3 regions of the Marinobacterium sp. xm-m-383 genome follow, and region 1 is predicted to be linked to each of the others. Evidence: predicted binding sites of a transcription regulator. Region 1 holds the regulator's gene; each other region holds the start of a gene.

What was found. Region 1 encodes sigma-54, which starts transcription at its own class of promoters, with help from an activator protein. Its sites were predicted from a motif close to TGGCACNNNNNTTGCTNT; they were not measured.
Region 2: a site for sigma-54 is predicted at 1,629-1,646, ahead of glnL (nitrogen regulation protein NR(II)). Genes of this name have one in related genera too.
Region 3: a site for sigma-54 is predicted at 2,608-2,625, ahead of glnK (P-II family nitrogen regulator). Genes of this name have one in related genera too.

Annotation. Positions count from the first base shown of each region.
Region 1 covers NZ_WBYT01000003.1:106,348-111,252, forward strand. The annotation lists gene lptA (lipopolysaccharide transport periplasmic protein LptA) at 1-343, shown strand, start outside; gene lptB (LPS export ABC transporter ATP-binding protein) at 346-1,071, shown strand; gene XMM383_RS06160 (RNA polymerase factor sigma-54) at 1,102-2,601, shown strand; gene hpf (ribosome hibernation-promoting factor, HPF/YfiA family) at 2,654-2,944, shown strand; gene XMM383_RS06170 (PTS sugar transporter subunit IIA) at 2,957-3,415, shown strand; gene rapZ (RNase adapter RapZ) at 3,418-4,278, shown strand; gene XMM383_RS06180 (HPr family phosphocarrier protein) at 4,287-4,556, shown strand; gene mgtE (magnesium transporter) at 4,586-4,905, shown strand, end outside.
Region 2 covers NZ_WBYT01000008.1:31,082-35,986, forward strand. The annotation lists gene glnG (nitrogen regulation protein NR(I)) at 1-501, opposite strand, end outside; gene glnL (nitrogen regulation protein NR(II)) at 503-1,558, opposite strand; gene glnA (glutamate--ammonia ligase) at 1,883-3,289, opposite strand; gene typA (translational GTPase TypA) at 3,679-4,905, shown strand, end outside.
Region 3 covers NZ_WBYT01000002.1:210,364-215,268, forward strand. The annotation lists gene XMM383_RS04670 (HAMP domain-containing sensor histidine kinase) at 1-357, shown strand, start outside; gene glnK (P-II family nitrogen regulator) at 390-728, opposite strand; gene XMM383_RS04680 (ammonium transporter) at 930-2,180, opposite strand; gene glnK (P-II family nitrogen regulator) at 2,216-2,554, opposite strand; gene XMM383_RS04690 (accessory factor UbiK family protein) at 2,848-3,096, shown strand; gene XMM383_RS04695 (YifB family Mg chelatase-like AAA ATPase) at 3,136-4,629, shown strand; gene rep (DNA helicase Rep) at 4,705-4,905, shown strand, end outside.

The sequences.
Region 1 (4,905 bases):
CATCACCCAGGGATCAATGGTGCTTAAAGGTGAAACCGTCGATCTGTTACGTGGTAATGATGACACCATCAATCAGATCATCTCAAAAGGTGCTCCAGCCTACTTCGAACAACGCCCTCAACTGGACCAAGAGATTACCTATGCAACCGGTTCAACTCTGGATTACACAGTAAGCTCTCAACTGCTGTTAATTACGGGGAACGCTAGAGTGACTCAGGGTGGTGACGAGTTCACTGGGGCTAAAATTAATTACGACATGGCGAACTCTAAAGTAAAAGCCTTTAGCAGTGAGAGCGGAAGCCAGCGTGTCAAAATGGTTCTTCAGCCTAAAAAAGATAATTAACCATGAGTTCACTCGAAGCCCTCCACCTAGCCAAAAGCTACAAAGGACGCTCTGTTATTGAAGATGTGTCCGTCACTGTTGAGCCCGGTGAGATTATAGGATTGCTTGGGCCCAACGGAGCGGGTAAGACAACCTGCTTCTATATGATTGTAGGTCTGGTCAGAGCGGATCGAGGCAACATTCGTCTCAATGGCGACGACGTCACTAGAATGCCTATTCATGAGCGCGCAAAACGCGGCTTAGGCTATCTTCCGCAAGAGGCCTCTGTATTCAGAAAGCTGAGTGTCTACGACAATCTGATGGCCATACTGGAGCAGAGAAAAGACCTGACCAAAGATCAACAACACGAGAAAGCTCAGTCACTGCTTGAAGAGTTTCATATCACTCACATCAAAGAGTCCAAAGGGATGGTCCTATCCGGAGGTGAAAGACGCCGAGTTGAGATTGCAAGAGCCCTAGCAAACGATCCTGACTTCATCCTACTGGACGAGCCTTTTGCTGGTGTAGACCCCATCTCTGTCAGCGACATCAAACAGACCATCAGACACCTTAAAGATCGAGGTATTGGCGTCCTGATAACAGATCACAATGTCAGAGAGACTCTCGACATTTGCGAACGGGCTTACATCGTTAGTGAGGGTAACATTCTTGCAGAGGGTGAGCCTGAGCAGATCATGATGAATCAAGCCGTTAAAGAGGCTTATCTGGGCAATGATTTTCGCTTGTAACTCTCACACTTTTAAGTAATTATCATTTTAATGAAGCACTCTTTACAGCTCAAAGTCGGACAGAACCTGTCCATGACCCCACAATTGCAGCAAGCGATCAAATTGCTGCAACTCTCCTCCTTAGAGCTACAGACAGAGATTCAAGAGGCACTCGATAGTAACCCACTACTGGAGGTAGCCGATGAAGAAGATCAGAGTGAAGAGAACTCTCAAAGCATTGAGCAAAAAGAGTCATCAACCTTAGATGAGACCCAATCTAATTCAGAGATCGAAGAGACGTTCGAATCGTCTCAGCCGGAAGATAGCTGGTCTACTGATGACATCCCTGAACAGCTTTCAACCGACAGTCAATGGGACGATACTTACCAAAGCTCTTCAAATTCCAATCGTGATGATGATTGGATGCCAGGTGATAATGACGCTGCGGTTGAAACCATCCAAGACCACCTTAACTGGCAACTGAATCTGGTTAATTTCAGCGATGTTGATCGATACATTGCTGAGATGATTATCGACTCTATCGATGATCGTGGCTATCTGATCACCGATCTGCAGGACATTCTTCTTAACTGCCAAGAGGAACTACCTGAACTCTTTTTTGAAGTGGAAATAGATGAGGTGGAGACAGTACTTCACCGCATTCAACAGTTTGACCCACCCGGTGTCGGTGCCCGTGATCTTGCAGAGTGTTTGAAAATCCAGTTAAGACAGCTACCCATAGAGACACCTTGGCGCGCAGAGTCACTGCGCCTAGCGACCGACTATTTAAACCTGTTGGGCAGTCGAGATTTTAAATCTTTGATGCGCCGTATGAGGCTCAAAGAGGAGCAACTGTCAGAGGTGGTTAGGTTGATTCAATCACTTAACCCAACACCAGGAGACTCTTTAGATCTGGGTGATACTGATTACATCGTACCGGACGTGATCGTGCGTAAACGCGCTGGGGAGTGGACACTCACTTTAAATAACGACGTAGTTCCTGAGTTACGTATCAATGATGTCTACTCAGGCATGATTAAACGTGCAGACAACTCCGCGGAGAACCAATTTTTAAAAGACCATCTCCAGGATGCACGCTGGTTCATAAAGAGTTTACAAAGCCGCAACGAGACCCTCTTAAAGGTCTCAACGGAGATCGTTTCCAGACAGATCGGTTTTCTTGAACAGGGTGAACAGGCGATGAAGCCTCTTATTCTTCACGACATTGCTGAAGCCGTTGATCTACATGAATCCACCATCTCCCGTGTTACAACTCGAAAATACATGCACACCCCGCGCGGTGTCTTTGAATTGAAATATTTCTTTTCGAGTCAGGTGGCTACCAGTGACGGCAGTGGTGCATCATCAACTGCGATTCGAGCAATCATTAAAAAATTAATTTCAGAAGAAGACCCTCGCAAGCCACTAAGTGACAGTAAGCTTGCTACACTACTAGATGAAGAGGGGGTGAATGTTGCAAGACGAACCATTGCTAAATATCGCGAAGTTCTCAACATTCCACCTTCAAATGAGAGAAAGCGTTTGGTTTAATTGAGGTAGGCGGCCTCATTTTTTCACTCCGCCTAAGACGAGGAGAAGTCATATGCAGATAAATATTACTGGTCATCACGTAGACCTGACTGAAGCTCTAAGTGAATACGTACGTAACAAGTTCGATAAGCTAGAACGTCACTTCGACAACATTCAGAATGTACAAGTTACTCTCAGTGTCGAAAAGCAGGGTAAAAAAGCCGAGGCTGATATTCACTTAGCCGGTGGCCAAGTGGTCGCTTCTGATGAGCATGATGACATGTATGCAGCGATTGATGGCTTAGTGGATAAGCTTGATCGCCAAATCATCAAGCATAAAGAAAAAATGAAATCTCACAAATAAACGAACGACAACATGCAACTAGGTGACCTACTGACGACTGAAACAACCGCCTGCCGGGAGTCAGTCGCCAGTAAAAAACGCCTTCTTCAAGTGGCCAGCGAAAAGCTGGCCTCTTCAGTTGATGGCGTAACAGAAGATGAAATTTTTACAGGCCTTCTTAATCGTGAACGATTAGGCAGTACAGGAATTGGCTCTGGCGTGGGTATACCCCACTGTCGAATTCCGGGCTGTTCAACAGCATCCGCCTGCTTAATCACACTCGATGGCGGTGTCGATTTTGATTCAATCGATTCAGCGCCGGTCGATCTTGTCTGCGCACTGATCGTGCCCGATGATGGAAATGATGAGCACCTTAAGACACTGGCTGGTTTAGCCGAGCTGTTCAGCAAGCCCGAAGCCCTTAATTCACTCAGAGACTGCACGAATTCTGAGGCCCTACTCAATAAAGCAACTGAGCTATCAAAGGTCTAATCATGAGAGTCGTTGTTATCTCGGGTCGCAGTGGTTCAGGGAAGAGTACCGCCTTGCAAGCACTTGAAGATGTTGGGTTCTATTGCATAGACAACCTACCAGCGACGCTATTGCCAGCGTTGGTCGAGCAGATGCTTAACGACCAGAATAACGCACCCCTGATTGCTGTGAGCATTGATGCCCGCAACCAGCATACCGACCTAAAAGCCTTCCCAGAGATCATGGAATCCTTGAGGGTTAGAGAAGACATAGGCATCGAGATCACGTATCTTGACGCATCAGAAGCGACCCTATTGAAACGATACAGCGCCACTCGAAGAAAACACCCGCTGAGCAACCAAGATATTGGACTGGAAGAGGCAATAGCCTTAGAACGAGATCTGCTTGAGCCCATTGCAAGTTCTGCAGACATGAGAGTTGATACCACTCGGCTTTCACTCTATGAACTGCGTGACACCATTAAATTGAGGGTAGCACAGCGTAAAGAGCAAGCGCTCTCTTTGCAGTTTGAATCCTTTGGCTTCAAGCACGGCGTTCCATTAGATGTTGATTTCAGCTTTGACGTCAGGGTGCTTCCTAACCCCTACTGGTTTGTAGAGTTGCGCCCTCTCTCTGGGAAAGATGAACCGGTTAAAAAATTTCTCAACGCTTCCGATGAAGTGAATGAAATGATTAATGATATAGAGCAGTTCATTGTGAAGTGGATTCCCCAATTCAAAACCAATAATCGAAGCTATGTTACTGTAGGTATTGGTTGCACGGGAGGCCAACATCGCTCTGTATATATTGCTGAGAGCCTTGCATCTCGCTTTGCTGACAGAATGGATAACATCCAAGTACGCCATCGAGAATTATCAGAATAAGTTTCGCAATGATTGAAAAAAACGTTACTATAATCAACAAATTGGGACTACACGCGCGTGCAGCGGCTAAACTTATTGGCGTAACAGGTAAGTTTGGTTGTGACATCAAAATCACAAAAGATGGCAAAACAGTCGATGCTAAAAGCATTATGGCCATTATGATGTTGGCTGCATCCCAAGGAACAGATCTAATCATACAAACGGATGGCGCGGATGAATCCGCCGCGATGGATGCTGTGATTGAGATCATAAATAACCGTTTTGACGAAGATGAGTAGAGACTAACCTACTCGTAAAGGAGGGCTGCATGAGTACGGACGAAGCACCGATCGCTCTAGATACGTTAAGCGAAGCCCTTCAGTCAGACAATCTTAAACAGATTCGCTACATGCTCAATAAGGGCATGAGACCTGTTGAAGTTGCTCACCTTTTAGAGAAAACCCCTCCTCGCGAACGTCGCATTGTATGGAACCTGCTCAACCCAGAGATAGAGGGTGAGGTTCTACAGCACCTCGGTGAAGATATTCAGGCTGAAATTGTCAGCGATTTAGACGCGGCAGAAATTCTGGCGATGACAGAGTCACTCGATGTCGATGACTTAGCCGATATTCTTCAGCAGCTTCCTGA
Region 2 (4,905 bases), on a different contig from region 1:
GATCAATACAGTAATCGGGGAATGAGACAGACGACCAATGGCACGGAACACCTCCTGCATAGCCGGCGCCTCACCAATGATCTCAGGTGTATCATCTTCAACAATCACTTCGGTTTGTTGACGCTGCTCTTCAACGTGCTGCACCGCTCGCTGAACCAGCGCTACCGCCTCATCAATATCAAATGGCTTAGGCAAGTACTCAAAGGCACCACCTTGATAAGAGGCAACCGCGGAATCTAAATCTGAGTGAGCGGTCATGATGATAGTCGGAATGTCTGCATAATCAGCTTGAAGCTGCTCTAGCATCTCAAGACCATCAATGCCCGGCATACGAATATCGCTGATAATCACATCAGGCTGTTCACGCTTAATTTTACGCAGCAACGCATCGCCCGACTCAAACACTTCTGTCGCCAAGCCACTGCCAGAGATCGCTTTCTCTAAAACCCAACGTATTGAGCGATCATCATCTACTATCCAAACGGTTGCTGGCTTAGCCATCTCAACTCTCCAAAGGAATTAAAATTTTAAAATTTGTTGTACTGGGTTTCGAGGCGACCTCGATTAAACCCTGGTGCTGACCAATAACAGATTGGGCAATCGATAGTCCCAACCCAGACCCTTCCGCACGACCGGTCACCATCGGATAGAACACGGAATCTAAAAGATCCTTTGGTATGCCCGGACCGTTATCGATAATCTCTACGCAGCAGACCAGTCGATGCTGCTCTGCGCCCAGCGTAATTCGTCTGAGCGCTCGTGTTTTCATACGGATTTGCGGAGCGGCTGTTTCAGACTCTTTCAGGGCCTGCATCGCATTTCTGCAGATGTTTAAAACCGCTTGGATCAACTGTTCACTGTCGCCGTTAAACTCCGGCAGACTTGGGTCGTAGTCACGAACCAACTGAATCTCTTGCTCGCTTTCAACTTCAATCAGAGCACGCACACGCTCGAGCACCTCGTGAATGTTCACCGGGTGTATGTTGGGCTTCTTGTAAGGCCCCATCAGACGATCCACCAGATTTCTTAACCGATCCGCTTCATCGATGATAATTCCGGTGAACTCTTTAAGCCCCTCATCATCCAGCTCGCGCTCTAGCAACTGTGCAGAGCCGCGAATCCCGCCCAACGGGTTCTTGATCTCATGTGCCAAGCCACGCACAAGCACTTTGGCGGTGGCATGTCGATTCAACATCTCCTCTTCACGCTCAATTCGAACCAGGCGATCACGTGGGTGCAACTCCATCAGTAGAAACCCATTCGGTAACCTTGAGATGGTGTAATCCGTCATCAACTCGTTACCACCAAAGGTAATCAGAGCGGCTTCGCGTTTACTGACATGCTGTCCCGTCGCAGAGACACTCTCTAATAGCTTGAGCTCCTCTTCGGAACCAATAAAGAGATACTCGATGTGTGAATTTTTTAAGCGTTTAAAGCTACCCTCTAACAGAACCTCAGCGGCCGGATTCATATACTTCAACTCGAACTTCTGCCCCAGTACCAATACAGCCGTATTGAGGTTTTCAAGAATCAATTTGTACTGTTGCGATCCGAACATTAGGTATTCCCAAGGGTTTTGATGACTTAACAGCTCTACTCTAGCGTTAAGCCTTAATAGCTCTACTTAATAAGCAAAAAGGTTGCCAACTCAGCGAAACCCAGTAACCACGGGCTTTTGAGTTTTAGCATGCACAATAGAATGGCATATATGAAGATATTATGCACCATTTTGGTGCGAGGTGTTTTGTGCGCATCCATGCGCCTGCAGGATACTGTTCGTCCTGGCATACCCTGCTCCTGCGCATCCATGCGCCTGCAGGATACCGTCCATCCTGGACATAAAAAACCCGGCAGGTGCCGGGTTTTTTGAATCGATAAGATCTTAAACTGAGTAGTAAAGATCGTATTCGATTGGGTGAGTTGTCTGGCTCACTTGAGCACACTCTTCACGCTTAAGTTCGATGTAAGCGTTTAGCATGTCTTCAGTGAATACGCCGCCGCGAGTTAGGAACTCGTGATCAGCTTCTAGAGCGTCCAGAGCTTCTTCTAGTGAAGAACAAACCTGTGGGATCTGAGCAGCTTCTTCAGCTGGTAGATCGTAAAGGTCTTTGTCTGCTGCATCGCCAGGGTGGATCTTGTTCTGGATACCGTCAAGACCCGCCATCATTAGCGCAGAGAACGCTAGGTATGGGTTAGCGATTGGATCAGGGAAGCGTGTCTCGATACGACGGCCTTTAGGGCTAGTTACGTATGGGATACGGATAGAAGCTGAACGGTTACGAGCTGAGTAAGCTAGCATAACTGGTGCTTCGAAGCCTGGAACAAGACGCTTGTACGAGTTAGTACCTGGGTTACATAGAGCGTTAAGCGCTTTAGCGTGCTTGATGATACCGCCGATGTAGTAAAGAGCTTCTTCAGATAGGCCCGCGTATGCGTCGCCAGCGAAGATGTTAACACCGCCTTTAGATAGAGACTGGTGAACGTGCATACCAGAGCCGTTGTCACCAACGATTGGCTTAGGCATGAACGTAGCTGTTTTACCGTAAGCGTGAGCAACGTTGTGAACTGCGTACTTAAGAATCTGAACTTCGTCAGCTTTCTTAACAAGGGTGTTACCTGCCACACCGATTTCACACTGACCAGCAGTTGCTACTTCGTGGTGGTGTACTTCTACGTGCAGACCCATCGCTGTCATCGCGTCACACATTGCAGCACGAAGATCGTGTAGAGAGTCTACTGGTGGTACTGGGAAGTAACCGCCTTTAACGCGTGGACGGTGACCTGTGTTACCGCCTTCGAATTTGCTGTTAGAAGACCATGCAGCTTCTTCAGAAGATACAGTGTAGCCACAACCAGACATGTCAGAGTGGAAGTGAACTTCGTCAAATACGAAGAACTCTGGCTCTGGACCGAACATAGCGCTGTCAGCGATACCTGTTGATTTCAGGTACTCTTCTGCACGCTTAGCAACAGAACGTGGATCACGCTCGTAACCAAGACCTGTAGCAGGCTCAACGATGTCACAACGGATGATGACTGTTGCATCTTCAGAGAATGGATCAACGATAGATGAAGAGTCATCTGGACGAAGGATCATGTCAGAGTCGTTAATACCCTTCCAACCTTGGATAGATGAGCCATCAAACATTTTGCCGTCTTCGAAGAAGTCGTCACCCATTTCGTGAACTGGGATAGTTACGTGCTGCTCTTTACCTTTAGAGTCTGTAAAGCGAAGGTCGATCCACTTCGCGTCAGTTTCTTTGATCAGATTTAGTGTCTGTTCAGACATTATGGCTCTCTCCATTATCAGATATTGCCAGACTAGTAGCCTTGGGTTTAAGCCTGCACCATGCAAGCTCAGTCTTCCTAACGAGCTAGCAAACAGTATGCCAACTCGAAAAAAGTCTTTATTTACGGTGATTTACCGCATCAGCAACGAATCACCAATGACAATAAACGCACCAATTTGATGCACACCTAAAACATACGCACCACAATGGTGCTTTAAACTATTACTAGTCTGTCGATGTGTGCCAATATGATACTCCAGCCAAAAAATTTTGCACTAGATTCGCTTCTAACAATTGTTCATATGGTCCAAATTTATTGGCTATTAATTCGCCTTGATCACGCTCGACGCGTATAATCCGCGCATCTTTAATTAATGAGACTCACCTCGTGATCGAAAATCTTCGCAATATCGCCATCATCGCACACGTCGACCATGGCAAAACCACCCTAGTTGATAAACTTCTAGAGCAGTCAGGTACCCTTGGCCGTCGTGATGAAGGCGCTGAGCGCGTCATGGACTCAAACGACCAAGAGAAAGAGCGTGGCATCACCATCCTTGCCAAAAACACCGCCATCACTTGGAACGACTACCGCATCAACATCGTCGATACTCCTGGGCACGCCGATTTCGGTGGTGAGGTAGAGCGTGTTATGTCGATGGTTGACTCGGTCCTTCTGCTTGTTGATGCAGTTGATGGTCCAATGCCACAAACACGCTTCGTTACTCAGAAAGCCTTTGCACGCGGCCTTAAGCCAATCGTTGTTATCAACAAAATCGACCGTCCTGGTGCACGTCCAGATTGGGTTATGGATCAGGTTTTCGAACTGTTCGACAACCTAGGCGCTACCGATGAGCAGTTGGACTTCCCGATTGTCTACGCCTCAGCGATCAACGGTATTGCGGGTGATGATCACGAAGCTATGGCTGACGATATGACGCCTCTATTTGAAGCGATCATCAAGCACGTTGATGCGCCTCACGTCGATACAGAAGGTCCATTCCAGATGCAGGTCTCTGCGTTGGACTACAACAGCTTTGTCGGTGTTATCGGTGTGGGTCGTATCTCACGCGGTAAGATCTCTACCAACACGCCTGTTAAAGTCATCGATTCACACGCAAAAATGCGTTCAGGTCGTATCCTTAAGATCATGGGCTACCACGGTCTTGATCGTGTCGATGTCGACAGTGCACAAGCAGGTGACATTGTCTGTATTACCGGTCTAGACGAACTCAACATCTCAGATACGCTGTGTCACCCAGATGTTGTTGAAGCACTACCAGCACTCTCTGTCGATGAGCCAACCGTCTCTATGACATTCCAGGTCAACGACTCTCCGTTTGCCGGTAAAGAGGGCAAATTCGTTACCAGCCGTAACATCAAAGAGCGTCTAGAGCGCGAATTGATTCACAACGTAGCACTGCGTGTAGAGCCGGGTGATAGCCCTGAGAAATTCCGTGTATCAGGTCGTGGTGAACTTCACCTATCGGTACTGATTGAGACCATGCGCCGTGAAGGCTTCGAACTTGGCATCAGCCGTCCTGAAGTAATTCAGAAAGAGGTAGATGGCGAAATCCACGAACCTTACGAGATCGTTATGATCGACGTTGAAGAG
Region 3 (4,905 bases), on a different contig from region 1:
CTATCACTTGATGTCACTGATGGAGCAACCATTCGGAGTGAACCACTGAGTCGAGTCGTCAGCAATCTGTTGAATAACGCCATCAATCACACGCCACAGGGTACGTTGATTAAGGTATCTGTCGCTACTGATAACGGCAGGCTAACGATTCGAGTGGTTGATAATGGACCCGGATTACCAGAATCGATTCTAGATTCGATTGGGCAGCCATTTAGACGTGGGGCCAACTCAGGCGGTTACGGTTTGGGTTTGAGTATCGTGACTCGAGCGACTGAACGCGTCGGTGGGGAGGTTCAGTTCCAAAACCTCGCGCCAACGGGGCTTCAAGTAGATATAAAAATGCCGCTAGCGAACTGATCGGTAGCGGCATTTTTGAAATGGATCGAAGCTTAAAGCGCTTCTGAACCCGTCTCGCCAGTACGAATACGTACCACTTGCTCAACTGGCATAACGAAGATTTTACCATCACCGATCTTGCCAGTATTGGCCGTAGAGCTGATCGCTTCAATGACTTGATCTAGCATGTCGTCGTCGATCGCGACTTCAATTTTTACCTTAGGAAGGAAGTCCACTACGTACTCGGCACCACGGTAAAGTTCTGTGTGACCTTTCTGACGACCGAAGCCTTTAACTTCAGTCACTGTAACACCTTGGATACCAATGTCAGACAGCGCTTCGCGCACATCATCCAGTTTGAACGGTTTGATAACTGCCGATACCAGTTTCATAGTTTCTCCTTGTTGAACTGGGCAGGCAAAACTGTCCCAATTCGCTGTAAATTTTCATCCATTATGTACATGGATGGTTTAACCTTCAAGTTTCCTGATCAACCTGTTTGTCCAGAAACGAAAAAAACCCTACCTGGGGGTAGGGCTGAGAAGAGGGGTGTATCGCTACACCCCGGGTTTCAACAGAAACTGAGTTTCCTATTACTTACGTGAAGTGACGAACTCTGGGTAGGCTTCCATACCACATTCAGAGATATCGACACCTTCGTACTCTTCCTCTTCAGTCACTCGGATGCCCATCACAGCTTTGATGATGCCCCAAACCACTAGGCTGACAACGAATACCCATACGAAGATTGTTAGGGCGCCGATGATCTGGCCAGAGAAAGTAGAACCGTCGTTAGTTACTGGTACCAGTAGTAGACCAAGAAGACCTACAACACCGTGTACAGAGATCGCACCGACAGGATCGTCAATTTTTAGTTTATCCAGCGTTAGGATAGAGAAGACAACCAGAACACCACCGATCGCACCGAAGATGTGAGCTTGTAGTGCAGAAGGGGTTGAAGGCTCTGCTGTGATCGCTACTAGACCTGCTAGTGCACCGTTAAGTGCCATTGTAAGGTCCGCTTTGCCGAACAGTAGACGCGCTGTGATTAGTGCTGCTACTACACCGCCAGCCGCAGCTGCGTTAGTGTTCATGAAGACAACGGCAACTGCGTTTGAGTTCTCAACGTCAGACGTTGCTAGAACCGAACCACCGTTGAAGCCGAACCAACCCATCCAAAGGATGAATGTGCCCAGTGTTGCCATTGGTAGGTTAGCACCAGGGATCGCATTGATCTCACCGTTCTTACCGTATTTGCCTTTACGTGCGCCAAGCATTAGGACACCTGCTAGTGCTGCTGCAGCACCTGCCATGTGGACGATACCTGAACCCGCGAAGTCAGAGAAACCAAGATCACCTAGAGTGTACATGCCGAATACAGCGTTGCCGCCCCAAGTCCAAGAACCTTCCATTGGGTAGATGAAGCCTGTCATCACAACCGCGAACGCTAGGAACGCCCATAGTTTCATACGTTCAGCCACTGCACCCGATACGATAGACATTGCTGTTGCAACGAATACCACCTGGAAGAAGAAGTCAGCTGATGGCGCGTAGGTCCACTCATCGGCAACACCGTCACCCGTGATGCTAGATAGGAAGTAGTCACCGCCGTACATGATCGCGTAACCGCAAACGAAGTACATGATGCAAGAGATCGCGAATAGCGCGATGTTCTTAGTTAGAATTTCAGTGGTGTTCTTAGAACGAACAAGACCTGCTTCTAGCATTGAGAAGCCTGCCGCCATCCACATAACCAGCGCACCACACACCAAGAAGTAGAAGGTATCGAGTGCGTACTTCAGCTGGGTAACATCACCAGCTGTTGTATTCAAAAGTTCTTCCATTGTTATGCCCTCCAATAAGGCCAAAAATCAAAACGTTATAGAGCTTCGTCGCCGGTCTCACCGGTACGGATGCGAACCACTTGTTCAAGCGCTGAAACAAAAATCTTACCGTCGCCAATTTTGCCGGTTTGCGCAGCATTGGTGATCGCTTCGATAACCTGATCTACGATCTCATCAGAGACAGCAGCGTCTAGGCGAACTTTAGGTAGGAAGTCCACAACATACTCTGCACCACGGTAGAGTTCGGTGTGGCCTTTTTGACGGCCAAAGCCTTTAACTTCAGTCACGGTGATACCTTGTACACCGATCTCTGATAGCGCTTCGCGCACGTCGTCAAGCTTGAATGGCTTAATTACGGCTGACACTAGTTTCATCAGATTTCTCCTTAATGTGAAAAGGGAGGATTAATTTTTTCCTGTGAACTCTATTTGCGAAACTTGTGCCAACTTTTAAAAATAACTTATAAAACATTGACTTATAAATTTTTCATGGGTCTCTTTACCGTTTTATCAACCTTTATAGTGCACGCCAGTATGCACCACAAAAGTGCATGCACTACTTTGGTGCGCCATATTGAGGCTAAAATAGTCATCATAGACGCTTGTCTTAAAAGGGTTCTGGTATAGTGCATCTATTGAGACGCATATCGATGTTAAAGGGGGCTGAGATGCTTGATCCTAAGATGTTTGAAAACCTAAGTCAGACGATGACCCAATTCCTTCAGGGTAACTCATCACTTCCAGGTCAGGAGGCGATGCAGCAGCAAATTAAAACTGTACTTCAATCAAGTTTTGCTAAACTGGATTTAGTCACTCGGGAGGAGTTTGACGCTCAGGCCGCTGTACTTCAGCGAACTCGAGAAAAATTAGAGCAGTTGGAAGCGATGGTTGCTGAGTTGGAGTCAAAAGAGTCCTAAAGCAACGCTAGGCCAACTGCAGGACCCAAGGATGGCGTCATGGCATTGGCAACTCTTTATAGCCGAGCTCAGCTCGGTATCGAGGCACCTCGCGTTCGCGTTGAAGTGCACCTTTCAGGAGGCTTACCCTCCTTTGCAATTGTGGGTATGGCAGAGACCGCGGTGCGTGAAAGCCGCGAGCGTGTGCGCAGTGCACTGTTAAACGCCGGCTTTGAATACCCGCAACGACGAATCACCGTTAACTTATCACCGGCCGATCTCCCCAAAGAGGGCGGACGCTATGACCTAGCCATTGCGCTTGGCATTCTGTTGGCATCCAATCAGCTTAAAACAACTCACCTGCAGCAGGCAGAGCTCTACTCAGAATTGGGCTTGGACGGCAAACTGCACCCTATTAGAGGCCTATTTCCGGCCGCCTATGCCTGTGCTGAAGCGGATTCACTGATTGTTATTGCCCCCGATAATAGCCAAGAAGCCTCTCTCGCGGGTGCTAAGCAACAACTTTCAGCTAAGACGCTGTACGATCTATGTCAGGCGTTGAGTGCTGAAAAGCTACCTGAAATAGACCCTCAACCCCCAGTTCATTATCCGCCGAGTTACCCCGTAGATCTTTCAGAAGTTCGGGGACAACCGATGGCCCGTCGTGCCTTGGAAGTGGCCGCCAGTGGAATGCATAACCTGCTTTTGAGCGGTCCTCCGGGCAGTGGTAAAAGTATGTTGGCCCAAGCACTGCCATCGATCCTACCGCCACTTTCGCAATCCAGTTGTATCGAAACGGCCAGTATCTATTCGGTCTCGGGTTTGCCGGTCGAGCGATTGTTTCGGGGTGAACGACCCTACAGAGCACCGCACCACAGTGCATCATCACGGGCGATGGTGGGGGGTGGATCTTCCCCTAGGCCGGGTGAGATCTCACTGGCGCATCAAGGGGTTCTATTTCTGGATGAGCTGCCAGAATTTCCCCGTTCTGTTCTGGAAGTTCTGCGAGAGCCGCTTGAAACCGGTGAGGTCAGTATTTCTAGAGTGGCGGGCACGCTGACCTACCCTGCGCGTTTCTCTTTGATGGCGGCGATGAATCCTTGCCCCTGCGGTTACTACGCTGATGGGACTGAGCGATGTCAGTGTTCTCAGGCTCTAATCGATCGATATCAGGGTCGAGTCTCTGGCCCATTGTTGGATCGATTTGATATGCGTCTGGCTTTGAGTGCGGTGCCCACAGAGGAGCTATTACTGGGCGAATCGCATGAGGAGTGCTCTGACGCAGTTCGTAAGCGAGTTAGTCAGTGTCAGCAGCGACAGTATGATCGGCAGGGCAAGCTCAACTCTGAGCTAACAGGCAGTGAAGTCCAAAAAGAGCTGAATGCTTCAGAGTCATTATCAAAAGAGTTTATGGTGATAGCGACACGCTTACAGCTCTCCGCTAGGGCTTGCCATAGAGCACTTCGCGTGGCTCGCACACTGGCGGATATGAATGCAGATCAGGCGATCGAAAACAGCCACATTATGGAGGCGCTCAGCTATCGACAGCTTTAACTGATGAGCAGATCTTGGGCTTGCTGATGTCAGGGTGTACACTGTGCGCCCTAATATCGAGTCTGCTCATCAAACATGTCACGCCTTAACCCCCGTCAGAAAGAAGCCGTCGAATACATCAGTGGTCCACTGCTGGTATTGGCTGGCGCTGGCTCAGGTAAAACCAGTGTCATCACGCGAAAAATCGCTTATCTCATTGAAGAGTGCGGCATTGAGGCGCGCCACATTGCGGCGGTTACCTTTACCAACAAAGCCTCGCGTGAGATGAAAGAGCGA